4 regions of the Peribacillus sp. NPDC096379 genome follow, and region 3 is predicted to be linked to each of the others. Evidence: riboswitches for the same ligand, from Rfam matches in the RefSeq annotation. Region 3 holds a riboswitch; each other region holds the start of a gene.
What was found. Region 3 has a riboswitch for cyclic di-GMP ahead of ACIQZI_RS03980 (anti-repressor SinI family protein). Riboswitches for the same ligand answer to the same signal wherever they lie in the genome.

Region 1 (4,923 bases), 290 kb from region 3:
GATATTCCAGCGATGACGTTTATTAATGTTCGTGTTGTTCAGTTGACAGCCATGACGTACGGCTTTGAAGTGAATACTCCGTTTGAAATGATGATGGCCCTCAAGGTTTTTCATATGGGCAATATGCCGAGACGCCTTCAAGGGGTTGCATGGCAGGAATTAATTAATGAAACGCATCAAGATGGTGAAGAATATTTTTACGAAGGAAGCGAGGATTTAACAAACATTACTTGGATGGAGCAACCTTTAAAGCAGTTGCTGAAGGCCGGAGCGATTACCATGTTTCGAAAAAAACAGATCCAAGGTGTTCCACTGCTTAGCATGCTAATTGGGGCGGGTTCTAATTACCGAATGACACGGCAAGTGAGTGAATTCGCGCAAAAATATTATCAATATCGTTATTTACAGAAAAAGAGAGTAGTCAATGAATGACACTATATCGTAATGAAAGGCATCCTTTAAACAGGACACGAGCTTATTTACAGCTATGTGTCCTGTTTAAGTATGTAGGGAATTATGAAAACATTTGTTTTTTTATGAAAGGAATCTTGTGAGCGAATATGCAAATAACAATAATGACTACTTAAGAGAAATGGGATGTACAGCTTATTTTTTGGATTAAATTATTTTAAGGGTAATTATGAATTTATGTTAAAATTATTATATTTTTCATATAACGATAGTAAAATCTAATTCATTTAGTAAATTGAAAGTATAAAATATTTTGTGTAAATGAATAAGATGACAATGAAGGAAGACCATCTCTTGGTTGAATTAAGTCACAACCCATCCTAGAAAAGAGATTTCCTTATGCATCAGTTTACAACATTATTAGTCGAGGCTCTAGAAAAAACAAAATATTACAGAAGTTTTTCGTGCTCATTTAGAAACAGCTGACAATACGCTGCTGGCGACAAAACTAACGGCTTTTTTAGATTAAGAAAAATATGATTGAATTGGCTTCAATTTAGGCATTTCACGCAATAGCTTGTATTCACGCAAGTTGCACACAGAGTACTATGATATAAATATCTAGATTCCATGTGATCGAAACGGTGAGTTCAAGCAACGGACCGTCGTACCATATAATTATGATATTGGAATAGATAATCCATATCAACTGTTAAATTAGATAGATTTATTTTTTAACTATGATAAACTCGCCATATTACTTGGAAGAGAGATAGTAAAATATAGTGCTAATGGATCATAGTAAATAAATGTACTTATGTTATTGTTTGAAATATAAAAATAGAATAGGCAAACCTAAAGAAATTTAGGGACGCAAAGCTATAGGGACTAAAGTTTATTACTATGTCAGCCAGTTGCCGAAGAGTTCATTATACTTTTTGTTTAGTAAGGATTAAAAAAAAATCATTTTTTATTTTTACTTTATGTAAATTAAAGCTACTCTTTTTGAGTAGCTTTTTTAATGTACTTCTTAGGAATGTATTCATCAGGAGGAAATGTGTATGAGAGTAGTTGCAATTGCAACAGCAATAGCCATGGCTTTAAACTTAGTCTGTGGTCCAATTGATGTTTTAGCGAACGAAAATCCACATGGACAAGTTGTCACGACTGCTGTAGATGGAAGTATTAAAAATTCCAGTTCTGCATCGGTTAGTAAATTTGATTTGTATGGAAAAGACATGTTAAATGCATACAATGAAGTGTTTAAAATGTCTAACACGAATATCAAATCTATAACAAACAATGGTGGAAACTATTCAGGTTCTCCTATTGAAAAGGCGATAGATAGCGATATGAATACACATTGGGAAACTGGTAGACCTAATAGTTCCACATTCACTAATGAGGTTGTTATCCATTTCAACGAAACGACTACTTTAGATAGAATTGTATACGCTGCCCGTCAATCAAGTGCGAAAGGTAAAGGTTTTGCACAAGCGTTTGAAATATACAGCTCAACTTCAGACGCAGGTGATGATTTCACATTAGTTTCTTCTGGTGAATATAATGGTTCTACGGGGGATATCGTAGAAATTCAGTTTACCCCTACAGAATTTAAGCGAGTAAAATTTGTATTCAAAAAAGCAAATCAAGACTGGGCAAGTGCATCAGAGTTTCTTTTTTATAAAGAAGATCGTGTATCTGACAAAATGGAAAAACTATATACAGATGAGACATTAAGTACTGTAAATGAAGCGTTTAATACTGTTGATTCTATAAACAAATTAGAAGAAGATGTTAAGAACCATCCACTATACCTTTTATTTAAAGAAGATCTAGAGAATGCAAAATTACTAGTTGAAAATAAAGATGTAAACTATGCAGAAACGATTGTATCCAAATTTGAAGATTTTAATAGTAATCTACTTCCACAATATGATGAATTATATAAATTGCCTTCTAGTAAGATTACAAAAATAACGACGAATGGCGGTCAATACGCAACTAATTCAATAGAAAGAGCTATTGATGGCAATGCAGCTACACAGTGGCATTCTGGAAAACAAAATGGAGGGAGTTTTATCAATGAGGTTGTGATGGAATTAGATGCATTAACTACATTAAACAGAATTGTTTATATGGCTCCTCGAGGTACAAATAGAGGATTCCCAGAGGCGTTTGAGATTTATGCTTCTAGAACTACTAAAGGGGACACATTCGAACGCGTGTCAAGTGGTACTGCTAAAGCAACTCAAAGCTCTTTGGAGTTTAGATTTAATCCAACAGAGTTTAAAAGAGTGAAATTTGTATTTACGCAAGGCTATGAGAACTGGGCATGTGCTGGTGAGTTTGGTTTATATGAGCAAGATGAATTATTAGAAAAAGTAGCTAGATTATTTACAGACGATACTATGAGTAAAGTCAGTGAAGAGTTTAACACTATAGATAAATTAACCACTTTAGAGGAAGATGCTAAAAACCACCCATTTTATGAGAATTACAAAGAAGCTATTACAAATGCTAAAGCTTTAATGAGCGAAGAAAAAATAGAGGCTACAACAGCAATAGTGAAGCCATTTGCTCATTACGCTAACGACGCTTACTCTAAGTTATTTAGAATGGACTATAAAAATATCGAGAGCATTCGCAATAACGGTGGTCATTATGCAAGTGCTGTTATAGGAAATGCAATAGATGGAAATCTAACTACATATTGGGAAACGAATAAAAGTAACTCAAATGATTTCTCAAATGAAGTGGAAGTAACCTTTAAAGAAGCAGTAAAACTAAATCGAATTATGTATGGTGCAAGACCATCTGATCGAAAAGGTTTTGCAGAAGAGTTTGAAATATTTGCTTCTAAAACTTCTAAAGGCGATACATATGAGCTTGTAACCACTGGTAAACATAATATGGTGTCTGGATTAGTAGAGGCTAATTTTGAACCCACTACATTTAAGCGAGTAAAATTTAAGTTCAAGAAATCAAATCAAAATTGGGCAACACTATCCGAGTTAGCCTTCTATACGGAAGATAATTTAGACGATAAACTGTCTAAATTATTTACTGACGGTACAATGATTGCGGTAGCACCTGAATTCAATAGTCTTGATAGAATCAACGCATTAGTAGAAGAAGCAAAGGTACATCCGTTATATTCTACTTATATAGAGCAATTAGACTTGGCTAAAAAAATTATTAATGGCGAAATTGTTACTGAGGCAAGAATAATAGAAGCGGAGCAACATGGTAATATGGTGCAACATGCCAATGAGAAATTAAAATTTGGTTTTGGAAGCAATCTTCAACCGACTGGACTCGCCGCTCAACCGGGGGATAAAATAATCGTTTATGTTGACGCAGTTGCAAATGGTCCATTGCCTAGCTTATCTTTTGCACAACAAGAAGGTGCATGGAATAGTTGGAGACAAAGCGTAAACCTAAAAGTCGGTAAAAACGTAATAACAGTTCCAGAAGTTCCTAAAACTTCTTATTATAAAAAGGCAGTAACGCCTGGTGGAACTATATACATCGAGAATCCATATACGAAAGAACAACAAGGAAAAGCTCCTACATTAAGATTTGAAGGTGTAGACAGAGTACCTTTTGCTACTAAGGATACAAATGTAGAGGAGTTCAAAAAATTCTTAATCGACTATAAGAAGAAAATAGATGAAGATGTAGCCAAACATCCAAATGTTAAAGAGCAAGAAGTTCTAGATGTTGTCGAAGTCGTAAGTGACCATTTATTCTGGACAGGTACTGCAACGGGTGCTTACAAAACCTATATAGAAGATGGGTATAGTCCGTTAGAAACAATAGAATCTTATAATCGTCTTATGGAAGAATTATTTAGATATTATGGTTTAGATGCAAGAAGTGATGAGCATGATCCTAAATTGATTAGAGAAAATATAAGACTTGCTCAACCATATTCATACATGTACGCAGCTGGGGATCATATTGGAACTCTTGATGATGTTGTGTCTTCAATCTTGGTTCCAATAGAAGAGAAAGGCGGTTCATGGGGAGTCATTCATGAAATCGGTCATAGAATGGATGCGGGAGTGAGGACGTATGTTGAAGTAACTAATAATATGTTACCGCAACATATGTCAGCATTTTACGGCAACGTAGATAACAGAATACCTTTCGAAGCTAACATCTATAAAAATGTACTAAAAGAAAATGCAAAAGATTATAATTCCCAAGGTCTTTTTGAAAAACTAGCTGTCTTTTGGCAAATAGAAATGTATAGTCCAGGCTATTGGGGGAAATTGAATGGAATGTATCGGGAAAGAAATGTGTCATTAACTGATGGAGATAGATCTAAACAACAATATTTAGTCGAATTCTCTTCTGAAGCACTAGGTTTAGATTTAAGTGAACATTTTGCTAGACATGGATTTGTAGTGAGTAAAGAAACAAGACAGAAGACTAGCAAGTATCCAGAGCCGGGTAAAATATGGTACTTAAATAATAGTGTAGTTGATTATGGAGGCAAAGGTATAG
Region 2 (4,923 bases), on a different contig from region 3:
CATGCGGAACCGAAAAGCATCCAAGTCAAGCTATCGATGACGAAAGAAATGGTCATTGTTATGGTGAGGGATGATGGAATTGGCTTCGATTCTGATGTTCAAAAAGCAGGCTCATTTGGATTAATGGGGATGAAGGAACGTGTCGAGCTGCTGGAAGGTGAAATGACGATTGATTCGCATCAAGGAATAGGGACACTCGTATCAGTAAAGGTGCCATTGAATGATCGTATAGAATACTAAACTTAGATATGGTAAGAGGATAAAGGGGGAACCACGATTGAAAACAAGCATTGTCATTATAGACGACCATCAGCTTTTTCGTGAAGGTGTAAAAAAAATCCTGGAATTTGAATCTGCATTTGATGTAGTTGCAGAAGGGGACGACGGTTGTGAGGCGATGAATTTAGTAGAAACGCACCGACCGGATGTGGTGATCATGGATATTAATATGCCACAAGTAAGCGGCGTGGAGGCAACTAAATTACTCATTGAGCGCTATCCAGATGTGAAGATTATCATTCTATCGATTCATGATGATGAAAATTACGTCACCCATGCACTTCAGACTGGGGCACAAGGGTATTTGTTAAAAGAAATGGACGCAGATGCTTTAGTAGAAGCGGTGAAAGTAGTGGCAGACGGCGGATCGTACCTACATCCGAAAGTCACTCACAATCTAGTGAAAGAATATCGTCGAATTGCTATTGAGCAGATGACAGAGAGAGAATCTTCCCTTTATATTCCTGAAATCAGAAAACCGCTTCATTTATTAACGCGCCGGGAATGTGAAGTGCTTCAACTTCTAGCAGATGGCCAAAGTAACCGTGGAATCGGAGAAACACTATTTATCAGTGAAAAAACTGTAAAAAACCACGTCAGCAATATTTTGCAAAAAATGAATGTCAATGACCGTACACAAGCTGTCATTTCAGCGATTAAAAACGGTTGGGTTGAAGTGAAATAAAGTAATGATTGGACATCCACAGCTGAATTGTTGGAGGAGGCCAAAGGAAATCGTCTAGCTTAATCGATGTTACAACGATTAAGACTGGGCGATTTTTGCTTGGGGGATTTCAGACAGGACAAAAGAAAGAACCTATTACGCCTAATTGAGGTCCCGCGATTCGAAATCTGACTTTCACGCGCCGGGAATGACGTCTCGCAATCCAAATCCAAGGGCTCACGATCTAAACTTAAAATTGCAGGCCCACATTTGTTTTGGCGACTTTCTGTTAAAGGTACCACAACATTATGATGCGAGCAGAGACGGTATCGTATAAAGTGAAACTTCAATTAGTGGGGTTTTCATCCTCCACCTACGATTCCTCTAAGCCTTGAGGTAGGGGCTTTACTGCCCGTTAATGCGGGATAAAATGGTGATTAAGTATAAATGAGAATAATGAAATAAGGATGGTAATGTTTTATGAAAACGGCAGTTGTTACGGACAGTACCGCATATATCCCAGAACTAATACGTAAACAATTTCATATACATATGGTTCCGCTTCAGGTAGTGATTGGTGACGAGGCGTATCGTGAAGAAATTGATATAACGGCGGATGAGTTTTACGATGTGGTCAAAACGGAGGACAAGCTCCCGACAACCTCTCAGCCACCAACAGGTTTATTTATCGAGAAATATGAGCAATTAGCGAAAGAGTATGATGCAGTCGTGAGTATCCATTTATCAAGTGGAATTAGCGGAACGTATCAAGGCGCGATCAGTGCAGGAGATATGGTTGAGGGTCTAGATGTGTACGCCTTTGATTCAGAAATCAGCTGTTATGTTCAGGGGTTCTATGTTCTTGAAGCAGCCAAGATGGCCTTAGATGGAAAAGGACCAGACGAAATTCTTGCTCGTTTGGAAGTCATCAAGCAATCAGCACGTGCCTATTTTATGGTGGATGACTTGGCACATTTACAGCGTGGAGGGCGTCTAAACAGCGCACAGGTATTGATTGGCAGTCTCCTTCAAGTCAAACCAATTCTCCATTTTGTAGACAAAGTAATCGTTCCTTTTGAAAAAATCCGAACTCGGAAAAAGGCTATGAAGCGAATCGCAGATTTACTCGGCCAAGATGTGGCTCAAGGTGGCATGTATAAAGCGGTGATTATTCATGCAAAACGTGAAGAAGAAGCGAAAGATTGGAAAGAGGAACTCGAAGCGATTTATCCAAATGTAGAATTCGATATAAGCTATTTCGGACCTGTTATTGGCACACATCTTGGTGAAGGATCGATGGCGATGGGCTGGTATAAGCTGTAAACGGAGCGCCTTACCTCAGAAATGGGGTGGGCGTTTTTGACTTTATTGGAGTATGAACCATCAGATTGGATTAATTCTTGCCATTTTACATAATGATGCATCAGGAAGTCGCTTACTCCCTAAGTCCTGTGCGTTTTATAACACTTGGTGGTTTACTCTTCAACTTTTAGGAATTACTCCCCAAATCTCCTTAATTACTAACCACCTACCCATATTTACGCCCCTAAGCCTCGGGCAACTTCCTAAATTCGGCGGGTTCTCCGTCAATCTTAGGCTGAACTCCGAGCATCGTTCCTTTTTAAAAAAAAATTGGTGCACTCCTCTGTTATGATAATTTAGCCTCAGTCGTGTTGTTATCGAAACTAGTATGAAAGGATTACTTGCAAAACGAAGAGGAGATTCTGTCTTCTTGGTAATGACCATGGTATAATTTCGATGCATCTATATATGGAGGATTTATCCTGGTTTAGAAGCCCATAAATCCCCGGTTGGTCGGATACAGTGAAATTTATCGATGCGTAAACAGAGGTTTAGTTAAAACAATCGGGTTCGTAGTGCCGCTTTACCATTCTAGAAAATAGCAAACTTCATCGAAAGGGGAGGACGCAAAGCCGTGGGTCTAAAGTCACTTGTGGACAAGGATCGCCAGGTTGCCAAAAGGATATCTAAATAAATGGGCCACGCTAAATTTTCATAATCGTTTTTTTGATAGAGTGAGAGACTATCTGAAATAAGTCCAGGTATAGCTGGACTCTGTCTCTTTTTTGCTCAAATGAATTTGAAACTAACTTTAAAAGGTACAGAAAAGGAGTAGGAATCATGGGATTACGTAATGCTGCAATCGGTAAGAAGCTGTTCGTACTAATACTTATTTCTTTCATCATCTTTGGTGTGATTGGTGGTACTGGATTCTACAATTTGAATCAAATGGATAAAAAATCAGATCAAATGTATTGGGATGCTTTGCTTCCCGTAAAATGGCAAAGTCAAATTCGTATAAACACACGGGCAATTGATAATAGTGCACTCGAGTTGTTGCTTACATCCAATACAAAAGAGATACAGGTATTAAAAGGCCAAATTGACGCGTTAAAGAAGGATAATGAAACGTTGATACAGGCGTTAGATAAAAGTCTTTTATCTGAAATTGAGGTGGAACAATTATCTCAATTTCAGACCGAGTATCAGAGATATTTGAATGAGGTAGAGAATGTATTTAAATTGGCACTTGCAGGTGATAAGGATGTAGCGTATACAAAATACAAGCAAGACGCACAGCCTGCACGTGAAAAGTCCAATTCATTAATGAATGAAATAGGCGTGTATTTGGAGAAATATGCGGATGACCTAGTTAAAAGCAATAAAGCAAGCGCTCAAGATAGTAAGAATTTTATTATCATTATCATCATTCTTACGATTGTGATAAAAGGTGTGGTTGGATTTATCATTACTCGGATGATCACTAATCCGGTTAAAGAAATGCAGACACTTATGGAAAGTGCGGAAAATGGCGATTTAACCGTTGAAGGAAGCTATCGCTCCAAAGATGAAATCGGCCAATTAACGCTTTCTTTTAATAAGATGATATTGAAATTACGCGAGTTGATGACGCAGGTAAATATTACTTCTGAACAAGTGGCTGCTGCCTCTGAAGAGTTGACAGCGAGTTCAGAAGAGTCAAGTAAGGCGAGTGAGCAAATTGCAAACACCATTCAGGAAGTAGCGCAAGGAGCAGAACAGCAGGTGAGAAGCACAGAAGAGAGTTCGAAGGTCGTACAAGAAATGGCGTTAAGTATCCAACAGATTGCTTCTCATGGCCAAGGTATATCTGCCAACTCGGTCGATACTTCACAAAAAGCCGTGGAAGGGAATGAAGCGATTCAAACGACGATTGAACAAATGAATTCAATTAATCTGACAGTTACGCAATTATCACAAATTATAAAAGGATTAGGTGATCGTTCAAAAGAGATTGGCAATATCATAGAAGTGATCACAAATATTGCCTCGCAGACGAATCTACTCGCATTAAATGCTGCGATCGAATCGGCAAGAGCAGGTGAACATGGCAGAGGGTTTGCTGTAGTAGCGGATGAAGTACGCAAACTAGCCGAACAATCTGCTGAATCGGCTCAGAGCATTTCTGGCCTTATTACATTAATCCAAGATGAGACAAACCTTGCTGTTCAATCAATGGAACAAACAACTAGCGAAGTGACTGATGGCATTGGCGTAGTGAATAAAGCCGGGGAATCTTTTGCGCAAATTCGCTATTCTATTGATGAGATATCGGCGCAATTACAGGAAGTGTCTGCTGCTTCCCAACAGCTTTCAGCAGGGTCTGAACAAGTCCTCCAATCAGAAAAAATATTAGCTGAAATTGCCGAAGAAGCGGCATCAGCCACACAAAATGTAGCAGCTGCGACGGAGGAGCAATTGGCATCGATGGAAGAAATCACATCATCCGCAGCCACACTCTCACACATGGCTGAAGAATTACAAGAGCAAATTGGCAGATTTAAAGTGTAATAAGAAGTTTTATTAAGGGTCTGACTTCACACTCTATACATCGTTTATTGTGTCATTTACATGTCATATAAACGAAATGTAGTAGATGTAAGGTCTGACCCTTTCTTTTTTTGCTTTTTCTATCGGAA
Region 3 (4,923 bases):
TCACCCACTTTGACAATCTCTCCTGATGCCTCATGTCCTAGAATAATGGGATTTTCTACAATATAATCACCAATTTTCCCATGCTCATAATAATGAACATCTGATCCACATAACCCTACCGTTTTGATTCGAATTAAAACCTCGTCAGCTTCTGGTGTTGGAATTTCCCTTTTCTGTATTTCAATATTTTTTACTTCGGTTAGTACTGCCGCATCCATTGTACTTTTTATATGTTTAGATTCTTCTAGTTCCATCTTTTCAATTATCACGTAGACCACTCCTCTATCAAAATTATTTTAGATATTCATCAACATTTTCATCTGTTACTAGCTCAAAAGGAATTTCATATCGTTTCTCAATTGTTTCCCCTTTGGCTGCTTTCACTGCCATATCAACAACAGTCTTTCCTTGTTCTAGTGCATTTTGGTATACTGTTGCAATCATTTCCCCTTTTTTGACTGCTTGAAGGGCATCATGGACCCCATCAACACCTACAACAGGTACATCCGTCATGCCTTTGGCACGTAGCGCATTGATTGCTCCAATTGCCATTTCATTATTAAATACTTTCACACCAAGAATTAACGCTCACAAGTGATGCCATCATGATCACGATCTTTGCTACTATTCGCATCATATAGTGCTTTTGATACAAAAGGTTTGTATTTTGTTTTTCCGCCTTTGTTTTTTACAGTGGAAGATTTAGCAACCCCGCCTTGGTAGTCCTTGTTCAGTTCAGTTCAGTTCAGTGCAGTTTTTGTACGTTTTTGCTTTAGTTGCTGCTTCAACCGTGATTGAACGAATAGAAATACCTAAAATAAGACCTAATGATAGCAAAACATTCATTATCATACAAAGCCCGAATAGCGTTAAAACGCCACCAGTTATTAGGAAGATCGATCATCAAGCACGCACACTCTCCTCCTCACAATGACGGCGGTGCAGAGCCGAACTTTTGATGCTTTCTCGATCATAAAAATAGACTTGCTAAGTAGATTGACTATGGGAGTAAGTCGCGAAGCCCCGTCCCCATGTCCTTCATACAAAAACGATATGCTAGGCAGCAAATAGAGGCAATTTCTTAATTGGCTCCATAGAAAATACGGATTTGGAATAGGAATCTCTTAAAAATCGCTATATTTTCAATCCAAAAGCATAGATTCTTAAAAAGTTATTAAGAATCCACAGATTTCCCTAATACGCTCATAATGAATGGGTCGAAGCTCGTTACAAACAACGACCCTATATAACTACCAACAAAAAAGAAGACTGAATGTCAGTCCTTCAAAGTAATTACAGCCTATATTTTTCTAAATAAATTATTGTTTTCAGCTAGTCATTCTGATTTTGGTTTTGTTGAATAAAATCTCGAACCTCTCCAATAGACAAGCCTAAATTTTTCGCTTCTAAAATTAACTCCAACCATTCTGCTTCGTATACTACTTGTTTACTCATATATTCACCCGATTTGTGGTAACACAGCCGTCTTAGCATAGCCTTAGACCTGTAATTTTGCGTCCCTATTTTTCAATAGGTTTGCGTTTCTCAAAAGTAGTGTGGCACTCTATTAGTCGCTTACAATATTTAGTTAAATACTTTAATAAATCATTCCCAATATGTAGTTTGAAAAATTTAAACCCAATTTTTTGTAAGGGTGATCCTACTTCCTTCCTAGTAATCTTAACAATAACTTTAATTAATATTAACTATATATTAATAATATACCAATATATCCTAATTTTGTAATCATTATTTTTTCGAAAATTCCGACATCATTCGACATTACTTCATGTATATCTATTTAAATATCACTTGGTGCTGGCCAATAATAATATGGAAGACTCAATTAACAAATGATCTAATAAGTGCCGTGGGCCGGGATCTAGAATCCCTATTGGCTGTAATACTTCTTTTTATTCATCAAGAAGCCATAAACCTATTCTTTTTTACGATACATAGATTTATCACCAAAACATGAACCCCTGTATCCAATTACCTACCCACTTACTTCCATTTGGTTACCTAATAGATGGCTAAACATCCCTCTTTTTTCTTTCGCTAATTGGTTATATGCCCCTACTTGGATTATTTCTCCTTGATCCATAACTACCACTTGATCCGCATTACGAATGGTAGATAAGCGATGAGCAATAACGATGATGGTCATCGTTCCTTTTAGTCTTTCTATTGCAGCTTGAATCTTGGCTTCATTTTCTGTGTCTAATGCACTTGTTGCTTCATCGAGAACAAGGATCGAAGGTTTACGTAAAATAGCTCGAGCTAGCACAAGTCGCTGCCTTTCTCCCCCTGATAACCTAATTCCGCGATCGCCAATAAGCGTATCCAAACCTTGAGGCAGCTTCTTTACAAAATCAGCAGCCGCTGCAAATTCCAGTGCCTCCCAAAGATACTCTTCGCTCGCATTCGGTTCAATGATCATTAAATTGTCTCGAATCGTTGCATTAAAAAGAAATGGATCCTGAGGAATATAACTAATCGATTTCCTCAAGGACAGTAAATGATCCTTAGTAAGAGGGACATTATCGATGGTCACTTCTCCCTGTTCCGGTTGATTTAAGCCCATCAAAAGATCAATTAACGTACTTTTCCCAGCACCGGACCGCCCTACGATTGCTGTCATCTTATTAGATGGGATGTCTATATTAATATTTTGTAGCGCATATGTATTTTCATTTGAATGATACCTAAAAGAGACATTTCGACAAGATAACCCATGTTTAATCTCGATTGGCTTTATATCTTGATAATCACGGTTAAATAACTCTCTTGCTTCTAAACTTTCATTTTGTAAATCCAATAACGCTTTAAAGGATGGAACGATGGCTCCTAGTTGCTCCAAATTAGTCTGGATCCCCGAAATCATGGGCCATAGTCTTGAAAAGATAACGAGAATTATCATTAATTGAGCTCTATTAAATTCATGATAGTGGCTGAAAAATTAGGATCACTTTCAATCACCTTAACTAACTTATTTATTGTGTTTAAGGTAATAGGGGCTGAATCTATAACACTAGTACCCCTTGTAACAACTGTGACGGCCTTTTCGTAGGCTTTTTTACAGCCATAGCAGTAGCAACAAACAATACATCATCAACTTCACTATATAAATTGTCGGTATGGATAGTATTCTCTTGAAGCTCTTTTAATGCAAATTAAGTGGTGAAGTGAAGCCACTTAACAAGACGCAGGCGTGTTTATACCTCCAGCTTTCGTCTTTTAACTGTTGTGGGGGTCCTTATACCCAGCGAACTCCACTCGGGTAGTAGTTCTAAAAATGACATTTGATTAGCTCCTAATAATAAAATTTTGCATAATAATAGCACTCAAATTAATGAGTGCTTATGTCGAAGTTTCCACGACTGTGCATTACCACGATTCTATTTTAGTACGTTTCCATGTATCTTTTTTATGACATACGTATAGATATTTTTCGTCTGCTGACCATTCACCTGGATTACCTTTTGAGTTTGCACTCGCTGGAACGGAAACGAACGTACTGAATGGAACGCCTGCATTATCAGAAGCAGGGAAACGAGAATCATAACGATAACGAATTTGCCCAGTTTCTTTATTCCTCCACATTGCACCACCGTCTATACCCTGTAGAGGATACTCATAAGTGAGATGTGGGCGAAAAGCTGCACCTGTTAACATGACAGTTTCTTGTGGGTTGTCATTAATCCTGTATAGCTTTGTGTTACTTTGTTGATATTTTATTGATCCAGCAGCATTTGATTGTCCAAAAGTTAATACATCAGATACTTGCGACCAACTTAAATTTGCCATATAGGTATAGTTAGGAAACGCATCATTAACAGTTCCATCTCGCCATTTTATTTTGCCATCTATGATAATTTGTCCAATTAGATAAGCGTGAATCGCTCCACTTGGGTAGTTTAATTCTATAATATTATCGTTACTAGAATTTGAATCTAAATTTACATTAAACCCTGTTATTTTAGACCTATCTCCTGTTAGATACACATGACCCTCTAAGCTAGAAGAAATTTGTATCCAACCGTTTTGTGCACTTAAAACGCCGTTATCTAAATACAAGGCATATGAAGAAGGAGAATTCCTTCCACTTAACAAAAAATTATTGATGTAAATAGAACCTGCTTCAACTATTTTAAACGCTGAACCTTTTGCCCATTTGGATAAAAACTGATTGAAATAAATATTAAAGCTAGGTCGTTTATCCCCATCAATTCTTATGTTGTCTCTGCCAAAGTCATAAACCCCAAAATCATCTACGTTTATATAATAAGCTCCATTAATGACTAGTCCATCACTAGTTTCTGCGTTTTTATCACCGAACATATTGAAACTTTTCAATGTAATCGTATTAATTGGTTTAATACCATCACCAATTTGTATGCAAGGTTTAGTAAAATCAGCAGGAATAAAATATGTTCCGCCTCTTCCGCCTTGCGATGTAGGAGCTGACCTTCCAGATCCTCTAATCATTATATTTGGATTATCAATTAGTAAATTGAATTTATATCCTCCTGGTGGAAAAAAGAGAGTTCCACCACCAGAAGAAACTAATTTTTTATAAGCATTTAAAATGTTTTGCGTATCATCTATATACCCGTTACCAACTGCGCCAAAGTCTGTAACATCAATATTCACTTTATCACCTTTCGCTGTTTATAGACTTAAAGTGTTTTAACTACTTTTAATTATGTTGCATCTGAATCATCATATTTAATGCTCACATTATCTGAACTCATACGTTGATAAACAAGTGTTACTTTATCATTTACATTAAGCCATAGATGAGCATTAATTTGGTCAATCCGATCACTTGTATAAGTTGCTGAATGTTCAACACTTTTTGCACATCTGTTACCACCGTTTACTCTTCTGTGTAATTTACCATCAATATTGCTGCTAATGTTT
Region 4 (4,923 bases), on a different contig from region 3:
CATTTGAAACATTTACTTCGGGAGTTGTGGTGTTTATACTCTGCTCTTTTTGAACAATTATAATTAATACTAGAATTGCTATTCCAATGATTGAGAATAATATAAGTTTTGTTCCTTTTTTATTAATCAACTTCTCCCTCCTTCCAAAATCCATTATGTATTTATTAGTGAAAAATAGATGTAGATCATACATAATAATTCCTATTTTTATAAGTTCTGGGATAATTATACCGGAACTTATTACTTCGCAGTTCGAACAAAATATTCATTAGCTTATTCCAGAATCGGGCGCTTTAATTGAACAAGCAGCTAAAAGGATCTTCCAACCGAAGATCCTTTTTCAGTACCTATAAGCAATTTTATGTAAACTAGGTTTGTATATGATATACAAATTATCTATTTATGATTTTAATATATTTGACCATTAAGATATTAAAATATATGTCTGTCCCTATAGAAATGATGAGATCGAACCAATTGGTCTCATCCAAAGAAAGTGAAGGATCAATAAAGAGGATAATAGTATATTCTACTATCGATACTACCAGCACAAAGACAAAAAAACGGAGTGTGAGTGGGACATATAAACTTATGTAGCGAAACAAAAACCCCTTCCCATCTCCTCGTTGGTTTATCGTATATGCCATATAAATTCCCACAAGATTGATAACCAGATAAATGATCATAACAATGATGTCTAAGATATTGAAAGGTTGAGTCACCAATAATACCGGATATGTTAATAATTCTAAAGCTAATAAAAAAATACCAATTACTTTATAGAGCCTTTTAGATTTATTGGATAGACTTCCTTCTTTTAAAGCTTGAACAAGACCTTTTAGATTCCAGATGTACATGTGTTATCCCCTTTATGATATCGTAAAAAATACCATTATAACATGGGTTCCTATAAGGGTGATTATGTAAACAATTAAGGCTTTCATGCAGGACATTTAATAAGCTAGCATGAATATGTGTATGTAAAAGTAAAATGAAAGTAGGTGGCTTTTACATATGCTAGTAAGTAAAATCATTCATAAAATTATGATGAAAGAAATGACCATCAAAGAACTAGCCGAATTGTATGGTGTAAGTGATCGAACGATTCAACTGAAGATTAAAAAGTTAGGTTATGAATGGGATAGCAAGAAAAGTGTTTATAACTATTTAGGAGAATCGCCCGAGCCATCCGATGTTGATTTTAGTGCATTGTTTGGAAAAAATAACGCTTATATGGGTGAAATCAATAAAAGTAAAAGTGAAATGGCTAGCACTAGTACAAGCGAAACAAAAAGCAAAGGCAAAGCTGAATCTGCTAGTGCTAGCAATGATGAAATGGATTCAATCGATATGTTACTTGCAGGTAAGAAAACACACGCTAAAAGAGTATACAGAGGGTTTTATTTTGATGAAGATATATTAAACATCATTGATCGTGTTCCTAAAAACTATAAATCTGAATTGGTGAATGAATCATTAAGGAAAATATTCAAAGATAAAGGATTATTAGAATAAAAAGAGGTTGGGTACCATTTAGATACCCAACCTCTTTTTTATCTGAATAATAGATCTATAATGTAGTTGTAGAAAAAACCTAAGAAAACAATAAAACTTAGCGCTAAAAAAGCTATCCAGAAGAATACAAGATAATTTTTCTTAATGACATACATGTATATAGTAGTCAAAATCGAAATAATAAAGATTACAATGAATCCTAGAAATATATAGGTTACCATTCCATGTTGGAACATAAAGAATTGAGCTTTTGTTAAGAGTAATATAACTAAGCATAATATTAAGAGGATGGAAATTATAAAGTATTTGAATATGTTTAGTTGAGTTTTATTAATAGACAATTTCTTTTGTAAATCTTTATCAGCCTTGATCAGATAGTCTAAACTTACATCATATACTTCACTCAATTGAACAAGATTCATAATATCAGGAACAGATTTATCATTTTCCCATTTAGAAATAGCTTGTGGAGTAACATTTAATTGTTCAGCTAACTGATGTTGAGAGTAGCCCATTTTTTTGCGTAAGGTTTTAAGTTTATGTCCTAATTCCATTTGTATCTCCTCCTTTATCTAAAATATAAACGAAGTTAGAGAAACAAACACTGTAGCCTTAGTTGAAATATGTAAACTTCTAGTATCAACGAAGAGTTGAGTATTCAATATTCACTTTTAATTATTTATTACAACCTATAACATCGCTTATGTTAACTGGATTTGTATAATGTATTCATTTGATCTTTAAAAAAATTTTTAACTAACAGAGCAGGATTGTTATGAATGTTGGGGAATAAAATCCCTTAAAGGAAAAAATACGGGGTGGTTTTGTGAACCGAGATGACCAAGACAAAAAACAAATAGAAGAACATAAGAAAAATCCAATGGGCAATTTCTCAGACTCTATTAACCGTTCAATGGTTGGTGATTTAGGAGCATTAACAAAAGGAGGTTGTCTTACCAAAATTATCACCGTAGTTATAATTATTGGAGGATTACTTATCCTTTCACGATGTTCTTATTAAACTAACTCTCCTTTAGTAAAATAAGGATTATGGTAAGTTAAGGTAAGGAGGTGGCAATTTTGAAAAAGTATCTTGTGTTTATAATTAGTTTTGCAATAATTTATACGGTATTTCAAATAGCATCGGGTTTGATTCTTACTGCTTCTTATACCCCTGATTATTCTTCAATAGAGGGTAATTTAAGTCAAACATTAGTGTTTGGAACGACATCAATTCCGTTACTGGTAGTTTTGCTAACTGCTACATTAGCTTATTTTCTCTCTCAAAAGAAATTTAGAACCTCAAAAAATTAAATGAACTAACGGATATGCTCTAGTTCAACAAGCAGCTAAAAGGATCTTCGACTGGAAGATCCTTTTTTTTATTGCCGATAAGAAATTTTATGTTAACTAGAAATAAATAGGATATGCAATTTTAATTATTAGGAGTGATTTACCTTATAACCCAAGTATTTCCGTTGTGGATTATAAGAAATAACTGTTACTTTTTATATAAATGGAATTGTAAAGTAAAACACTTCCAATTCCAAGGAGGTTAATCATGGAAAATAAACAATTAGATGAAAAATGGCTTCGATTAGTCAAAGAGTTAATAGAATCTGGAGTATCTAAAGAAGATTTTAAAGCATTTATAGAATTTAAAAAACTTGAAAAAGAAAATCAAAAGAGGTTGAGTACCTAAAGGGCACTCAACCTCTTTAATTTCCTATAATTCACTTTATGTTAACCGGATTTGTATAACGTATGCATAAATTACTTTTAGATTCTTGTTCAAATAAAGGACCATATTGTTAAAGATCCATGAATCCCCCCTCTTGGCAATTATTCCGATAGCAACAACAAAATGCGACAAATTTCAGAATCTAATTACAGTAATATATAACGAGAAAAGGCAAACTTATTGAAAAATAAGGACGCAAAACTACAGATCTAAAGTTTTAACTATGATGGCTGAGTTGCCTAAAATAATGCGCATATTTTAGGAGGTTATCTTGTTGGATGAAATTTGAAGAAATGGACGATTTAGAAAATAGGATCAATGAATTGAAAAAGGAATTAATTCTGATTGCAAAGGAAACAGGCTTAAATAGCCACAGCACCATTAATTGCAGTCAAAAATTAGATCAGCTTATCATGGTTTACCAAAAACACCTCAAAATAAAACTAATAGCATCCCCGTATTAGTATAAAATCCCCATTTCAATTATAGGGCTCTATAATTAAACAAGCATTTAAAAGGATCTTCCAGCCGAAGAGCCTTTTTTAGTGCGGATAATGCTGAAATGAATCTTTTATAGGTTAGGAGATATGCAAAAACACCCAATATAATCTCTACAGGGATTCACAGATCAATTTTGTCTTTCAGCTCGCGTATTTCATTGGGCATATCTTCTTGTTTCATGTTTTTCGGCACAGATGTTGTCCCTGCAGCAACTGCGGTATCATAAAACCAACATTTGTAATTAAGTGTATCCAGTGTTTTATTCAGCAATTCAATATGTTCCTCAACAATCTTTTTTCTCTCATGGAACATATTACGGCGCAGTTGGAGAGTTGAGTCTCCCTCCATATACCAATCTATAAATGTCTTGATTTCTTTGATCGGCATACCGGCAGTTTTCATACATTCAATCAGCCTGATCCACTCAAAATCCTTTTCCTTAAACAGACGTATACCACCCGCGCTGCGTTCCACAAAGGGGATCAGCCCTTCTTTGTCATAATACCGTAAAGTATACGGGGTTAATTGCATTTTCACAGCTGCTTCACTAATCGTATAGAGCATAATTCCCCTCCTATAATTTTTTTATAAAACCATTGACTTACAGTTAACTCTAAGGTGTAGGCTGAAGCTATCATTCCTTGCTGATTTTGTCAATATGAGAAAAAGGAGGGGAATAAGAACTGGATGAAACAGATAGAAGCATGTCCTATAATACAAAAAAATCGGAAAGCGAGGAATTATCAAATGGATTAAGTCGTGTTTGGAAACCTTTCCACTCTCTATATTTCAAAGATGGCTCAAGTCATAACATCAACATTTATTCTGGAAAATGAAGGAGGAGTAGCATGAAAAAGAGAGTGCTTGGTAAAGAAAAGTTAGAGGTATCTGAAATTGGGTTTGGATGTATGGGTTTAAACTACCACCGTGGTCCAGCCAAAGACAAAAATGAAATGATTTCTCTCGTACACTTAGCGATAGATCAAGGCGTGACACTATTTGATACAGCTGAAGTGTACGGTCCCTATTCTAATGAGGAGTTAGTAGGAGAAGCATTATCAGGACGTAGAGATAAGGTGAAAATTGCAACGAAATGTGGTATTCGAATTGGTGATGGCGAACAAGTAATTGATAGCAGCGCCGGATCAATTCGTAAATCCATTGAA

Region 1: linked by a shared signal. The riboswitch ahead of ACIQZI_RS02690 (NPCBM/NEW2 domain-containing protein) and the one ahead of ACIQZI_RS03980 (anti-repressor SinI family protein) in region 3 are both predicted to bind cyclic di-GMP.
Region 2: linked by a shared signal. The riboswitch ahead of ACIQZI_RS18590 (methyl-accepting chemotaxis protein) and the one ahead of ACIQZI_RS03980 (anti-repressor SinI family protein) in region 3 are both predicted to bind cyclic di-GMP.
Region 4: linked by a shared signal. The riboswitch ahead of ACIQZI_RS20015 (aspartyl-phosphate phosphatase Spo0E family protein) and the one ahead of ACIQZI_RS03980 (anti-repressor SinI family protein) in region 3 are both predicted to bind cyclic di-GMP.

What each region holds. Positions count from the first base shown of each region.
Region 1 covers NZ_JBIWFD010000001.1:545,520-550,442, forward strand. Annotated here, with positions in the region: gene ACIQZI_RS02680 (EcsC family protein) at 1-432, shown strand, start outside; partial or broken gene ACIQZI_RS02685 (transposase) at 811-1,033, shown strand; cyclic di-GMP riboswitch class I at 1,250-1,333, shown strand; gene ACIQZI_RS02690 (NPCBM/NEW2 domain-containing protein) at 1,473-4,923, shown strand, end outside.
Region 2 covers NZ_JBIWFD010000004.1:283,630-288,552, reverse strand. Annotated here, with positions in the region: gene ACIQZI_RS18605 (sensor histidine kinase) at 1-240, shown strand, start outside; gene ACIQZI_RS18600 (response regulator) at 278-964, shown strand; gene ACIQZI_RS18595 (DegV family protein) at 1,424-2,266, shown strand; cyclic di-GMP riboswitch class I at 2,836-2,924, shown strand; gene ACIQZI_RS18590 (methyl-accepting chemotaxis protein) at 3,086-4,795, shown strand.
Region 3 covers NZ_JBIWFD010000001.1:835,674-840,596, reverse strand. Annotated here, with positions in the region: gene ACIQZI_RS03995 (NAD(P)-dependent alcohol dehydrogenase) at 1-254, opposite strand, end outside; gene ACIQZI_RS03990 (substrate-binding domain-containing protein) at 292-573, opposite strand; partial or broken gene ACIQZI_RS03985 (excalibur calcium-binding domain-containing protein) at 582-852, opposite strand; gene ACIQZI_RS03980 (anti-repressor SinI family protein) at 1,333-1,455, opposite strand; cyclic di-GMP riboswitch class I at 1,470-1,551, opposite strand; partial or broken gene ACIQZI_RS03975 (ABC transporter ATP-binding protein) at 1,997-2,929, opposite strand; gene ACIQZI_RS03970 (glycosyl hydrolase family 28-related protein) at 3,388-4,653, opposite strand; gene ACIQZI_RS03965 (hypothetical protein) at 4,880-4,923, opposite strand, start outside.
Region 4 covers NZ_JBIWFD010000005.1:95,820-100,742, forward strand. Annotated here, with positions in the region: gene ACIQZI_RS19980 (hypothetical protein) at 1-130, opposite strand, end outside; gene ACIQZI_RS19985 (hypothetical protein) at 393-857, opposite strand; gene ACIQZI_RS19990 (hypothetical protein) at 1,015-1,515, shown strand; gene ACIQZI_RS19995 (helix-turn-helix domain-containing protein) at 1,554-2,069, opposite strand; gene ACIQZI_RS20000 (DUF6366 family protein) at 2,342-2,536, shown strand; gene ACIQZI_RS20005 (hypothetical protein) at 2,596-2,829, shown strand; gene sinI (DNA-binding anti-repressor SinI) at 3,077-3,217, shown strand; cyclic di-GMP riboswitch class I at 3,417-3,499, shown strand; gene ACIQZI_RS20015 (aspartyl-phosphate phosphatase Spo0E family protein) at 3,535-3,720, shown strand; gene ACIQZI_RS20020 (MerR family transcriptional regulator) at 3,878-4,324, opposite strand; gene ACIQZI_RS20025 (aldo/keto reductase) at 4,606-4,923, shown strand, end outside.